DNA from 2 places in the Alteromonas sp. Cnat2-8 genome. Region 1 is predicted to be linked to the other one. Evidence: riboswitches for the same ligand, from Rfam matches in the RefSeq annotation. Region 1 holds a riboswitch; the other holds the start of a gene.
The links. Region 1 has a riboswitch for thiamine pyrophosphate ahead of thiC (phosphomethylpyrimidine synthase ThiC). Riboswitches for the same ligand answer to the same signal wherever they lie in the genome.
Positions count from the first base shown of each region.

Region 2: linked by a shared signal. The riboswitch ahead of MHN00_RS00460 (TonB-dependent receptor) and the one ahead of thiC (phosphomethylpyrimidine synthase ThiC) in region 1 are both predicted to bind thiamine pyrophosphate.

Region 1 covers NZ_JAKREX010000007.1:214,191-221,966, forward strand. The annotation lists gene MHN00_RS18730 (GGDEF domain-containing protein) at 1-508, opposite strand, end outside; gene hemC (hydroxymethylbilane synthase) at 705-1,643, shown strand; gene MHN00_RS18740 (uroporphyrinogen-III synthase) at 1,707-2,438, shown strand; gene MHN00_RS18745 (uroporphyrinogen-III C-methyltransferase) at 2,439-3,611, shown strand; gene MHN00_RS18750 (heme biosynthesis HemY N-terminal domain-containing protein) at 3,608-4,783, shown strand; TPP riboswitch at 4,895-5,006, shown strand; gene thiC (phosphomethylpyrimidine synthase ThiC) at 5,282-7,192, shown strand; gene thiE (thiamine phosphate synthase) at 7,189-7,776, shown strand, end outside.
Region 2 covers NZ_JAKREX010000001.1:102,483-110,258, forward strand. The annotation lists gene MHN00_RS00445 (phosphotransferase) at 1-595, opposite strand, end outside; gene pnuC (nicotinamide riboside transporter PnuC) at 561-1,205, opposite strand; gene MHN00_RS00455 (hypothetical protein) at 1,205-1,468, opposite strand; gene MHN00_RS00460 (TonB-dependent receptor) at 1,486-3,576, opposite strand; TPP riboswitch at 3,632-3,735, opposite strand; gene MHN00_RS00465 (hotdog domain-containing protein) at 3,866-4,291, opposite strand; gene MHN00_RS00470 (GNAT family N-acetyltransferase) at 4,351-6,612, shown strand; gene MHN00_RS00475 (tetratricopeptide repeat protein) at 6,842-7,776, opposite strand, start outside.

The DNA of each region.
Region 1 (7,776 bases):
AGGCGACGCAAATGAAACAGAACGTAGCGATTAAGAAGCGGGAGACATGCTCTGCTGGGTACTCAGCCACTATTTTTTCTTGATTGTAGAGCATAAAAATAGCGATACCCATGGTCACTGCTACGTAAACCATGGCGGGCTTGAAACGCACAACAACTATCTGAATAAAAAGCAGGGGAAAAATAAAATAAAGCCCAGTGTTATTGAGTCCGCCGGTATAAACCAAGCCGTTTATGGTAAATGCTACCACTAAGCCTGCTAAATAATAGAAGACATCAACGCGAGGGAACATATGGGATAACGCCACATTGGCGTACACAAAAGCGGCTGACCCCGCCAGCGTTCCAACGAGCAATGGGTTGTTTGTACCCATGTTAATCCACGCCATAAACGCCATAATTGTGCCACCAACATAGGATATGAAATATAGCGTTAAGCGCCTTCGTTTTGCTTCCGCTTCATCTTGCTGAGCACTTCTAAGTAATTGACGCAACGACGAACTGTCCATAAAAAGACTTATCTCCGCATTTAAAACTAATTGACCATTATTCCTTTCAGCATAGACTGAATGTCTAATAATAACCAAGGAGAAAACTGCGCCTAATTTCAAACATTAATACAGAAAATGCGTATACTACGGGGTATATCGTATGACGTTATGTGATACATCGTTTTAGTTTCTTTTTATATAGTTTGGAATAGCCATGAGTCACCTCAACACTACCCGCACCGTTCGAATTGCTACTAGAAAAAGTGCTTTAGCGCTTTGGCAAGCAGAGTATGTGAAGGCAAAATTGTTGGAGCATTATCCGTCAATGACCGTTGAGCTTGTGCCTATGAGCACGCAGGGCGACAAAATTTTAGATACACCTCTGGCGAAAATTGGTGGTAAAGGACTTTTCATAAAAGAGCTTGAAATTGCCATGCTTGAAGGCCGTGCCGATATTGCCGTGCACTCTATGAAAGACGTACCGGTCGAATTTCCTGAAGGTTTTGGCCTTCACGCTATTTGTGAGCGAGAAAACCCGTTCGACGCCTTTGTTTCAAATAACCACGACAGTTTAGATGCCCTACCCCAAGGCGCAGTAGTAGGTACGTCTAGCCTTCGCAGGCAGTGCCAAATTCGCAAGTATCGCCCTGACCTTATTATCAAGGACCTGCGCGGAAACGTGAATACTCGCCTAGCCAAGCTAGACGCAGGTGAGTACGACGCTATTATCTTAGCTTCTGCTGGCCTTATTCGCCTTGAAATGGAATCTCGTATTCGCATGCCGTTACCCGCTGATATTTCACTACCCGCCGTTGGACAAGGTGCCGTAGGTATTGAGTGCCGTAACGACGATGAAGAGCTAATTAAGTTGCTACAGGCGCTGAACCATACGGACACCAATACGCGCGTTACTGCGGAACGCGCCATGAACGAGAGATTGGAAGGCGGCTGCCAAGTACCTATTGGTAGCTTTGCTACGCTTGATGGAGATGTGCTGACACTAACCGGTATGGTTGGTAAGCCAGATGGTTCAGAACTGCTCTTTGCTTCTGCTACAGCGTCGCGAGAAAAAGCCGCAGATATTGGTGTTGAAGTTGCGGAATCCCTTCTTGAGCAAGGTGCCGGTGAAATCTTAAAGGCGCTTTATAACTAAGTTATAGTTTGTCGAATGCGTGCAGGTTTACGCAGTAAAATAAAAGGATGAAAATTCGATAGTATGTTGCTGTTTACACGCCCACTGCCAAAGTTAAAAGCAAGCGCTTCTGCCTTTGAAAAAGCCGGAATTGACGCGGTAGGCGTTGCCACGTCTAACATCATTGATATTTCGTCTGAAAGAAAAGCTGCTGCAGAATTTTTAGCGTCAAATGCAGTAAACGCAATTGTTGTTACCAGCGTATATGCTGTAGACACCGTTATTGAAGGCTTACGCGAAACGGCTAACGACTTACCATTGATCATAGCTGTGGGCGATGCCACTGCACGAAAATTACAAGCGGGACTTCAGGCGTTTTCATCGACGCAGGTTGCTATTCCCGAAGCCCATACATCCGAAGGTATACTGGCAATGCACCAACTTAATGAGGCAAACTGTCAGCATGTCGTTATCATTAAGGGTGAAGGTGGGCGCGACGCCATAGCCACTGGATTAGACGAAAAAGGTATTTTAGTGAATAGCTTTTGCGTTTATAAAAGAGAGCAACTTACAAGCCCAATTTACACAAAACGGTGGAAAATGGGCGAAGTTAGCGGCATTATCGCTACAAGCGAAGCAATGGCACTGCAACTAATTGCGCAATTTGGCCAAGCACTTAAATCAATTAAATGGTTAACAGTGAGCGACCGAATTGCCAAAACCCTCACTAGCCAAGGCATTAAAGAGGTAGCGGTTTGTCAGCGAGCCACCGATCAGGCACTCATCGCCTGGGTAAAGGATAACTGGGAGTATTGAATGGCCAACAACAATGAAAGTAGCCCACAAAAAGAGGAACTCGTGAAAGTGGAAGCTGAAAAAGACGTTATCGAATCTTCTGCCACGCACAGTGAATCAACATCGTCGGGGGCTGCTAAAAAGAAATCGTCGGGAAATGGTCTACTGTGGTTTGTTGTAATCATCCTTTTCCTTATTGTGCTTGGTATGGCTGGCGCAGGTTACTGGTATTACATGCAGCAACAGTCGGCAAGCAAGGACTCTGAATCTGCACTTCAAACGACGACCTCTCAGCTAAACACTATTGAGCGTGAGCGCGCTGGTCTTGTTGCCTCTATCGACAAAGTAGCTCGCACCAACCAGACGTTAGAAAGCACGGTAGCCGAGTTAAAAGCGCAAAACGAAAAGCTGACGCTGCAAGCTGAATCGACGCTTGAACAACTAAACAATATGGAAGGTCGCCGCCCGGCAGACTGGCTCATTGCTGAAGCTGATTACTTAGTTCGCATGGCAGGCAGAAAGCTTTGGTTAGAAAACGACGTACGCACAGCAATTTTGCTGCTAGTTAACGCAGATAAACGCTTAAAGTCGTTGGCCGACCCATCGGTACTTCCGGTTCGCGCAAACCTTGCTGAAGACATTCAAACACTTCAACAGCTTAACCCTGTATCACAAAGCTCCGTAGCCCTTGCGCTTACAGGCATGATAGCGCAAATAGATAAGCTACCACTTGATACCTTTGAAAAACCACAAGACGCCAATGCAGAAGACACGATCTTATCGGAGTCAGCTGACGACTGGCAGGAGAACCTTGCAAAAGTGTGGCGTTCACTGGTGAACGATTTTCTTACCATAAAAACCATTGAAGGCCCGGTTGAACCAGTGCTTTCACTGGAAGCGCAGTTTTTAGCAAAAGAACAACTTCGTCTGCAGCTTATGCACGCGCAAACTGCCGCGCTTCAGGGCGATGCAGGACTTTACAGCCAGTCGCTTCAATACGCTCAAACGTTAATTATTGAAAAGTTCGACACAGAAAAAAGCCAAGTAACGGGCTTTGTAGATGCACTACAAAACCTCATTGCTACCGATGTATCGCGCCCAATACCTACAGAGCTAGCGTCACAAAAACCGCTAGAGCGTCTATTGGATAGCCGCGTTAAACAGGTGTTCGGACAAGGAGCAAGTGCACTATGAAATGGTTAGCTGTTGCCCTTGCGGTATTAGCCGCATTCGTTGTTGCACTAATTGTTGGCCCGATGTTGTTAGGCGATAAGGGCTACGTACTCATATCACTGGGTAATACCGCTGTTGAAATGACGGTGATTAGCTTTTGTATTTTAGTGATAGGTGCCGTCATTGCCTGGTACGTACTATCTCGACTTGTATTGTGGGCGTTAAGCCTGATCACAGGTTCACATAAATGGTTCGGCACTTTGGGTGAGCGCAAACGTAAGCGTGCGTTTTACGACGGCTTACACGCAATGGCTGCAGGTGATTTTGATACGGCTCAAAAGGCGCTAAGCAAAACCACCAACGGCGATTTCGAAGGCGTTAACTATTTGGCGTCAGCGCAAATTGCTTTTGCCAATAACGATTTAGCCAAAGCCCGTTATTTCCTTGTTCAGGCAACTGATTTTCCAAAAGCAAAAGTATCCGCAACGGTCATGCACGCGCGTATTGATATGGCTGAAGAAAAATACGATGCGGCACTAGAGAAACTTAACGAGCTTGACGAGCAAGACCGTGAAAACAAGCAGGTTGTGCAGTTGAAAGCGCAAATTCTTGCCAAGTTAGGTAAGTGGCAAGTACTTCAGGAGAATTTGTCAGGCTGGCGTAAAGCATTGCCCAAAGCGGATTACACCGCATGGAGCCAGCGCATCGCCAAAGGTAAGTTTGCCGAAATTGCCAGCAAACAAGGCGCTGTCGAACTTAAATCGTATTGGGAAACCCTACCTCGTAAGCTTCGTCACGACGATGCTTACCGCGCGGCCTACATTCAACAGTTACTTGACCAAGGTATGCATGCTGACGCACAGAATTTGCTAGTTGAATGGCAAAAACGTGGCCCGAACAGCGCCCTGTTTCCGCTGTTCACGCAGCTTAATATTCCTGATGCATCGCCATCACTACGACTGCTTGAAAGCTGGATAAAGCAAGACGAAGAAAACGTGTCGCTATACTCCACGCTAGGCCAAGTTGCATTTAACTCAGGCGATGATGTGTTGGCGGAAAAAGCCCTGCTTAAAGCCACCAAAATGAAGTCGCGCAAAGAAGACTTATTGCTGCTGTCTGCAATTAGCGAACGCAAGCACGACACAGCCACTGCACTTCAGCTTTACAAGGAAGGTCAGCAGCTAGCCAGCTAGATGAATATTCATTTAGCTTTCTGGTAGTACTTGTATTACCCGTAAAATTGAAGATATAGTAAAAAGGAATTCTCAATTCGGGTTGTTTCAACAACAACCCGAATTGACTTAAACAACTTGTCGGAGTGCTTCACTGTTAACCCAGTAAGCTGAGACCGCGAAAGTGGGATCCGTAGAACCTGATCAGGCTAATACCTGCGAAGGGAACAAGAAAATACAAAGTGCACAATGTTAAACCGTGGTTTAGCGTTGTGAAGCGAAGTTGTTTTGCTGTTGATGATACAAACACACCCATTACGGTGCTGCTCGTCACTCAAGGTAAACTGTTCAAGTTTATCCCCAAGTCAACATCAACGGTGTAAAGGGCTGTAATCACCAAAACCTTTACCGACAATCTCGCTAAAGTAACGGGATTATTCCCCTTCTACACTTACACTTTGTATTCTCCTTCACTCCTGACAAGCATTTTTAGAACCTAAATTAACAAGGTAAAATGCTATGTCGAACAGACGCGAACAGCGCCAACAAGCACAACAATTCATTAATGAACTTGCGGGCGAAGCTTACCCAAATTCAACGCGCCACTACGAGTGTGGCAGCCGTGACGATATTCGTGTGGCCATGCGCCTTATTCACCAACACGACAGTTTAGTGGGTGGAACCGAAGACAACCCTATTTTAGAGCCAAATCCGCCAATTCCTGTTTACGACACTTCAGGCCCCTACGGCGACCCAAAAGAAAACATAGATGTGCACAAAGGCCTAGCTCCGCTTCGCCAAACGTGGATTGAAGAGCGTAGCGATACCCTTGAATTAGAGGGCGTTTCATCAAGCTTTGCAAAAGAGCGTGAAAACGACATATTTACCGAAGATTTCCGCTTTATTCGCAGCCGCAAACCACTAAAAGCAAAAGCAGGTAAAAACGTAACCCAGCTTCACTACGCAAGACAGGGCATTATTACTCCAGAAATGGAATACATTGCCATTCGCGAAAACATGGGCCGCCAAGCCATTAAAGATGCCGAACTGACGCAGCAGCACAAAGGCGAACACTTTGGCGCGAATTTACCCGAGACCATCACGCCTGAATTTGTACGCCAGGAAGTGGCCGCAGGCCGCGCCATTATTCCATGCAACATCAACCACCCCGAGTTGGAACCAATGATTATAGGGCGCAACTTTCTAGTAAAGATTAACGCAAACATTGGTAATTCAGCAGTCACCTCGTCTATTGAAGAAGAGGTAGAGAAGCTGGTGTGGTCAACGCGCTGGGGCGCTGATACCATCATGGATCTATCTACCGGCAGAAACATTCACGAAACACGCGAATGGTTGCTGAGAAATAGCCCTGTTCCCCTGGGCACCGTCCCCATCTATCAAGCGCTAGAAAAAGTAAACGGTGTAGCCGAAGATTTAACGTGGGAGATGTTTAAAGACACCCTAATTGAGCAAGCTGAACAAGGCGTAGACTACTTCACCATTCACGCTGGCGTGCTGCTTGAGTACGTACACCTTACCGCAAAGCGGGTAACCGGCATTGTATCGCGCGGCGGTTCGATAATGGCAAAGTGGTGCTTAAGCCACCACCAGCAAAGCTTTCTGTATGAGCACTTTCACGATATTTGCGAAATTTGCGCTAAGTACGATGTGGCGCTGTCGCTAGGTGATGGCCTGCGCCCTGGTAGCGTAGCTGACGCTAACGACGACGCGCAATTCTCTGAATTACGTACCCTTGGTGAGCTGACGAAAATTGCATGGGAGTACGATGTTCAGGTAATGATTGAAGGCCCGGGACATGTGCCAATGCATATGATTAAAGCGAACATGGAAGAGCAGCTTAAGCATTGCCACGAAGCGCCGTTTTATACCCTTGGCCCCCTCACCACCGATATCGCTCCTGGCTACGATCACTTCACTTCAGGTATAGGTGCTGCCATGATTGGTTGGTATGGCTGCGCAATGCTGTGCTATGTAACACCTAAAGAGCATTTGGGCCTACCTAACAAAGAAGACGTTAAACAGGGGCTGATCACCTACAAAATTGCAGCCCACGCTGCCGACTTGGCGAAAGGACACCCAGGTGCACAAATTCGCGACAACGCCATGTCGAAAGCACGCTTTGAATTCAGGTGGGAAGACCAGTTCAATTTAGCTCTCGACCCGCATACCGCGCGCGCTTATCACGATGAAACTTTGCCGCAGGCGTCTGGCAAAGTTGCGCATTTCTGCTCTATGTGCGGCCCTAAATTTTGCAGCATGAAAATTTCTCAGGAAGTGCGCGATGTGGCTAAACAAGCAGAGCAGCAAGAGTTTGAGAAAGAAAAAGGAATGAAAGACATGGCCCAGGCATTCAATCAGTCTGGCGCAGAGCTTTATCACACTGCAGATAGCAAGGTAGAGCTACCATGATGGCGAAAGCGTCCATAAGCCCTGCATCCAACAACCTCACCACTGCACTTCCTGTAGTGTGGTGTGTGGGAGGCGTTGACTGTAGCGGTGGTGCGGGCGTTACCCGCGACGCCATTACATTGGCCGATCTGAACATCCATGCTTGTGTGCTCACTACACAGCTTACCGTGCAGTCCAACTCAATCATGCTTAGTAAGGAAAGCATGTGCGCGTCGGCATTAAATCAGCAGTGGCAGGTGCTGTTTGAAGATACCCCGCCACGCGCTATTAAGATTGGCGCTATTGCTAATGATGAGCAAGCGCTGTTGTTGTGTGCACGTATTCAAAAAACATCTAACCCTCGCCCCTTCGTTGTATGGGACCCTGTACTGTCTACCTCGTCCGGTGGCGTGCTGAGTGAGTTAAGCGAAAGCGTAGTTGACGAACTGTTGAATACGGTAGATATCGTTACGCCAAATATCGATGAGCTTGCGTGGCTCACTCATTTGCCAGTTGTTGATGAAGCGAGCTTGCTAACTGCAATCAATCGGCTAAGGGGTAAAGGCGCAAAGAGCGTGTACGTGAAAGGCGGTCACGCCCACTGG
Region 2 (7,776 bases), on a different contig from region 1:
TCAGTAATAAGTGATTAGTTAGCAAGTCATTATGACATAACACATAGTCGTCATCGTCTTGTTCACTTTTTATTACTTGTTTCCGCAATGATTGGGCTTTTAGATAAAGCTCACTGCTCATATCGAGCTGTGCAACATTAATATAATGCTGCCATCTTGATGCTAAATCTAATGGCCTAGCGGTAATGGGCAAAGAATGAATACGAGCGAGGGTGTTGGCCAGCTCAAGCATCGAAAGCGTCGCACTGTCACTGTGCTCTAGCCACTGCTCAACCCAGATGGTTTCATCATCGCTTAACCATATAGGTTGCGGCGCTACTCCCAACCTATAAAGCTGTTGCTGCAAAGCAAATTGGTGCGCACGATTAACCCCACTAAAGTCATCATCGCCCATCCATTTCACCGCTAAGTCGACAGGGTTATGATCCGATTTTGGTTGCCCACTACTTTGAAGGTTATTTGCAATCAAGGGTAACTGACTATCTGCGAGCTCTTGAACGCGGTAAACGTGATTTACCGCTCCAGCAGGGTGTGACAAAATTTTCGCACTGTCACTAAGATTAAGCGCCTTTTGCAGCGTGGCGATGATATCCAACCTGTTCACCTTGTTTTTTATATTGTACTAGCCACTGGTAATACCCAAATACCGCAAAACCAACGTAGCCTAAGAACAGGCAAGCAGATAATGCATAACCCACTTGCAGGTATAAGTATGCGGACGCTAAATTGATGAAAAACCAATAAACCCAGTTTTGCAGGATTTTATGCGCCACCATAAATGTTGTGACTACACTCAATAAATTAATGCTCGCATCTAATAGTAGGTACTCACTATTGAACTGTGAGCCTGCCACCTCAGACAGAACCCAAGCGAGCAATAACATACTCGGCACAATGAGCAAATGAGCCCAGAACGGCCAATGAAGCACTGGCTTAACATCGCCATCTTCCGCCCCTTTCGACCACTGATAATAACCGTATCCCGCCATTATCATATAAAAGAAGTTAAGCGCAGACTGAAATGGCAAAGTCACCTGCCAAAATAGCCAGGTGTAAATTGCGGTACTCACAAAAGCGCACAGCCAACACCAGCTGTTCTGTTTTGCGGCTAACAGCACATAGGCAATAGCGAGGACAACCGCTACCCACTCTAAAAGCGAAGTAGCGGCAATTTGTGAGGTAAACTCAGAAAAAAAGTTAGCCATTAAGATGATTTTCTAGATTGCATGGCATCAAAGTTTAAAAACTTAGCAACGAAAATAGCCTGCCCCACTTCTTCATGGGTCCTTTGCATTTCTTCGCCAAGTACTTTCATAACCACGCCATAGTCACCTGTAACCTGCGTGCTGGTTGAGCTTGTTGAAACTGCAATATCACTATAGCTATTTAACCTATCAATGAAATCTTGAATAGGTGGAATGTATTCGTTAACCAATGGGTACAACGACAGTTCAACCATAACTTGCATGTCTGTTTCCTTTTATTTTAAAACGCGTACTTAACAGTAACGCCAAACTGACGACCGTTACCTATTTGGTAATATGGCTCATCGAAGGCATACTCATCGCGAGGGTCGTTGCTGAAACCACCGAATCCACGGGTGTAGTACTCACGATCAAAGGCATTTTGTACCCACAGTGATGTCTGCCAATCACCGTGTAACACCACAATCTCCGAATTAACCAGCGTAGTACTTGGCGAGGTTACATCATGGCCGTCAGAAAAACGGTATTCGCTTTTGTAATCTACATCTACACGCCAGAGCATGTTATCTGTAAGTGCGTACTCACTATACAGGTTTGCGGTCCACTTAGGTGATTGAGCCTGCCTTTGCTCAGACACTTCAGTACCGTCTGCAAGCGTATACCCTTCAAAGGTAGCGCTTAGATATCCAACACTTGCATCTAGCTGCCATGCATCACTAGCAATCCAGCTAAGCTCCAGCTCGGCTCCTTTGTTTGTTCCTAAATCAGCATTATCAATAATGTCTACGAACCCTGCCGTACCGTCATCACGAGTGATAACGTCAAAATCGCTCACCTGAGTATCTTTTCTATCCATATAGAAAATTGCAGCACGAGCAATTAGGTCAGGCGTAAGTAATGGGCCCTTTACACCTATTTCGTAGTTCCAGTTATATTCTTCGTCGAAGAATCGCTGATTGTCATTCACGCGGCTGTCGGGGTTAAAGCCTGCACCTTTATATCCGCGTGAAATACTGCCGTAATAGAAGTGATTGCCCTGCGTATACTGAAGCGCGACTTTCCCGCCTACCATGGTGGTGTCGAACGCGCGAGTAAGTTGGTTGTTATCAGCGTAATCAAAATCGTAGTTTTCTACTCTTAACCCTGCTACCAGTACTAAATTTTCGTTCAAACGACTTTCAGTCTGAGCATAGATAGCGGTCGTCGTAGGCGTGTATTCACTGGCAAAGTCACTATCCAAATAAGTGTATTGACGTAGCAGCTTTTCTTCCGTGCTTTTATAAAACACGCCTATTGTCCAGTCAGTCATACCATCAAAAAGTGCGGCACTGTCAGACGACACGAAACGCATCTCGCCGGTCTGTGTTTCTACATCGCGATAATAGGCGTCAAAAGACGTGTAACCCCACGGGTGAAACCCTGTGAATGTCCAGTCTTCATCGTAGCCATAAGCAATATTGTGAGAAGCATGGGTGGCAATTAGAATAAAGTCGCCCGCTGCTGTATTGGTTGTAGAGCGCGCGCTAACAGCGTGGGTTTGGTGTTCGTCAAATCCTGGTTCATCAGACAGCGTTTTGTTGTCATTGTCTAGCGAGAATGCATCGTAACCGTTATCGATATCGTACCAGCGATAAGTAAGTGCAAGTGTGGTTCGCTCATCTACGCTGCCTTCAACGGCAAAGCGCAGTGCGGTTTCATCGATATTCGCGGTATCGCTTCTATTCAAGAACGTATTTTCTACAAAGCCATCACTGCGATTATGAACCAGCGCAACACGATAGCCCCAATCCGTGTTGATATCATCACCAGTGGCGCCTTCAATACGGTAACTCTCTTTGTTCCCAATGCGGGCTTCAACGTAGTCTGGGGCGTCGCTACCCACGTCATTACTGGAGAGTTTAACCGCTCCGGCCAATGCACCTGTGCCGTATAAGGTAGCCTGAGGTCCGCGATATACCTCTAGTTGTTTAGTATCAAAAATAAGACCTGCCGCAGCAAGGCCTGAAAAATCAAATTCATCGACGATAAAGCTTACAGAAGGATTGATAGGCTCGGCGAACTGACTACGCTCTCCAATACCGCGAATTTGCACGAAGCGGCCGCGAGACGCACCAGCTGCAAAGTTTACGTTTGGAATACTGTTTAGCACACTGTCGATATGGCTCGGCTGTCTACTGCGAAGACGCTCTTGATCTAAAATGGTCGCGCTAGCACTTAACTGGTCGAGTGTAGTTTGACGAAAATCACCAGATACGATGACGCGCTCAATATCTGATGGCGTGCTATCTGAAGTGTTACTTACATTGGTTTGTTGCGCATAGGCCGCAACGGAACTAGCAAGCAGTGAAAGTGTGAAAAGTGTTTTATACATGGGATCTCTTATTCTTATTTAAGAAAAAAGATCCGGGTCTAACGGCAGGTGATAAGGCTATATTGTGAACCATCCCTACGCCGGTATTATCCGGATCAGGTTTAAGGGTTCCCACGAATGTGGATCTCAGACCGAAAACGGACACCCCTTGGTATAGTGTTGCGCGGCTAAAACTAGCAAACTCAACTTCTGCGACGGAGTCTACCAGTTCGATACACGCCGTCAAGCAGATAAGACGTTAAGCTAACGTAAGGTTTTATATATGATATAAGGCGTTGAAAGCTTAGGGCTATTCAGCGTCAATATTCATATTTAGGCGACGTACTTCATCGTCAGTTTGTGCTTTTAAACCTTCCAACGTTTTGCCGTGTGCGGTTGGTTGACGCGTATCAGGGTCAACCTTTACGAAAACGATATCGTCTGCAAAACAGATGGTTTTCTTGGTTGCTTTGTTGCGTACCAAGCAGCTTACGGTAATAGACGTACGGCCTACAGCTTTAGTTTCTAGACCAAACTCTACGATATCACCCTGCATAGCCGGTGATTCGAAACTAATTTCACCAATATGCTTAGTTACCAAGCAATTAGTTTCTAGCTGACAAATAGCCCAAATTGCAGCTTCTTCGTCTATCCATTCTAACGCGCGGCCACCGAACAAAGAATTGGCGTAATTAAGGTCGTTTGGCATAACTAGACGCCGAGAAAGAAAGCGCATTCGAATTCCTCATAATAAATCGCTACTATAGCGTTAGATTATACCGAAAAAACTGATTCATGGCGCTAACTCAATTACGCGAATGGCTATTAGCCCCCTACTTTGAAAATAGCGGCGAAAATGGCTGCAAAAAAAGCTCTCACGCTTCACACTTATCAAACGTGACTTGCCCGCTTCACCGGAGAATGCTTGTAATATCTGGCAATGATGATTTTTGTGAAGCTGCCATACGTAGCGTTCAAGCCTTTGTAGATGAAGTTTCATCTATAAGCGTTGTGAATTTTGCTGGCGATACACTTAAGGGAAAGAACCGCAAACAAGTACTGGGGAGCGAATGTGACATTGCCACATTAGACTGTCGCGATTCATTCAAACCTGGCGACGTGATGGCAGTGGCGGGGATCGTTAAACGCAGTGGTTGTTTAATACTTATTTGCCCTGCATTGAGTGAATGGGTCAACAATATTTCGGTCTCGTTCCTGTCGGAGGGGTTTACGCTTACACAAAGTCGATACCTCGAACGCTTTATAAAGCACCTGCGTAACAACGACTACGTGGCACTTCACACTGAAGAAAAAACCACACTTCCAGATACGGCTATGTACCGCATTAGCCAAGGCGTAACGTCAAACGTCTATAGAGGCTCACTATTTAAATCAGAAGAGCAAGAGCAGGCATACAGTCGTTTATATCAAGCACACTCACTTAATAAACTAAACGCGCTGATTACCGCCCCAAGAGGCAGAGGCAAGTCATCATTATTAGGTATATTCATTGAAAGCCTAATCAGACAGGGTAAAAATGTACTATTAACCAGTGAACGCTTTGATAATGTGAAGAACGTGCTTTCACGTATTCACCAGTACGAAATAGCAGGTGTCAGAACACAACAACCATCCACCGCTAACATTCAAACCCAACTAATCCTTGGTGATAAGAATGAGGCAGCGACGTTTGGCAGTGTAAAATGGGTGCCCCCTGACAGTGCCTTGTTATATACCACAGAAGATGAAAAGTACGACGTTGTAATTGTTGATGAAGCGGCTTCAATCCCCCTCCCGGATGTATACCGGATCATAGCCAACCACAAGCAGTGGGTGCTTAGTACTACGCTTTTGGGTTATGAAGGTTCAGGCAGTGGTTTTATTCACAAACTCATCCCTAGTTTACCGCCATCAGCTATCCATTTAAGACTATCAACGCCGTTACGATGGTTCGAACATGATCCCATTGAAGCCTTTTTCAATACGACTTGTTTATTTGAGGACAGAGATGCGGCGCGCAATATTGGCGAGATTAATTTCAAAAACAGTATTAACCCACCGATAGATTACGATTTTTCCATAAGTTCGTTTAAAAGCATTTCCGAAGAGGCGCTTCTGCAAATAATGTCGCTACTTTCATTAGCCCATTATCAAACTACACCCGATGATTTTATGCGCTTGATGGATAGCCCGGATATACTTGTTGCCATACTTAAATTCAACGACAACGTGATAGGTACTGCAATCATAAACGCTGAAGGTAGCGACTACCTGAACGATACCGCCTTGGGCATTGCGTCTGGAAAACGTCGTCCTAAAGGGCATTTAGGTGCACAGCGACTTGCTCTGTTGTCTGCTGATGCAAAAACAGCAACGTTTAGATATTGGCGTATTAATCGTATTGCCGTCGATACGGTGGTGCAGAGTAAGGGTATGGGCAGTTACTTGCTACAAAGAGTTAGTAATGAAGCCAAAAAGCAAAGTATTGACGCTATCTGTACTTCTTATGGAACGACACAAAAGTTAGACAGCTTTTGGACAAGAAATGGATTTGAGATTGTAGACTATGGGCGAAAGCCTAATAAAGCCAGTGGCGAAACCAGTGCACTAGCGTTATATCCTCATTCCAACAGAGCAAAAAAACTGCTTTCTGAATTGATAGCACTCAAAGAGAGCTTTCAATTCGATAACCAGTTAGACAACGTGCCCATTAGCATACTGACAATCTATGTAGAAAAGTTAGTACATTTTACCCAAGGCACACGCACTTTAGATGATGTTTGGCCGATATTACATAAAATTGCGCGTTATGCAGAGACTCACCCTACACCAAGCGCAAATACTCAACTGAACAAGCCAAATAACACAATACTGTATACGCTATGGCGTCTTGTTGAAATCATTAACACGAAGCGCTTTCTCAGAAAAGTACTTACACATTCAGATATGAATGCGAAGCAACGTGTTTCTACATTCAACGAAGAAAACCTAAAAGCAAGTGGGTTAAAAGAAGTCACTATTGTTATAAGAGAAGCACTTCTGCCTGCTTTCAAATAATAGAAAGTCTGTAGCCTGAAAGTACAAATAATCTGCTTGGCGTAGAGCCACTATACCTGCGTTAACAAGCCGCGATTACGAACATTTTAAATACCGCTGAGAGGCTAATGATCTATGCGGGCTGGTGTTAAAGCCCTATAAACAAAATCCCATTCGAGAAAAGCTCACTTACTAAATTAAGGGCAAAAAAAAGCCTCCCAAAGGGAGGCTTTTTTGCTAAAACCACATATTAGATACTAATACCGCGGTTCTTTGCTTTTTCCTTGATATAAGGTTCCCACGCTGCAGCGTTGCGGCGTAGAGAGCGATCTTTCTTAGCTTCTTGTACGTGCTTGTAAGCAGACTTGAAGTTACCTGCGTAGAAGTTCGCTTCCATTAACGTGAAGTGAATCTTCTCAGGGTCTTCAGCACCACGCTCTAGAGCATTCTCTAGTGCTTTAATAGCGCCTTTGTAGTCTTCCGCTACAAGTAAAAGTGTACCTTGCTTACGATAATGCTCAGGGTCTGAACTCTTAGCAGCAGCTTGTGCATACAAGTCAGCAGCCGTTTTGAAGTTCTTTGCCTGGTGATAAGCATTAGCTACGTTTGCTAACATATCGGCATCATTTTTTAGCAAGCCTTCTTTCACGTGCTTTTCAAGCAACTTAGCCGCCTTGTAAGGCATACCGTTACTTTGATAAAGCTGAGCAAGCGTCTTTATTTCTGACTCTTTCTCTAGATAACCCTGCATATAAGCAAGTTCTAGCGTTGAAAGACCTTTCTTATAGTCTTCAACTAAGATGTAGAAAAAGCCAAGACGTGACCACCAAGTCTTTTCCTGAGGGAAAGTTCTAACAAGATCTTCCGCAACAGCAACCGTTTCAGGGTACATCTTACGCTCGTAGTAAGAAGTTAGCTTTAATACATACGGGTTTTTGTTTGGCTCTTCATACAAAGCAATCGCTTTGTCTGCTGGCTCAACCATCTTCGCTAGTTGCTTAGATTCAAAGTAAGCCTGTGCCAAACGCGTATATACGTCTGCGTCTTCTTTACACGTGAAGTCCATCCACTCGTTATACCATTTAATGGCATCAGTGTACTTCTCTTCCTGCATGCTCAAATCACCTAGTAATTTAAGTGTTTGAGAGTGTTCAAGGTCGTTTAGAACTTTCGGTTCAACTGATT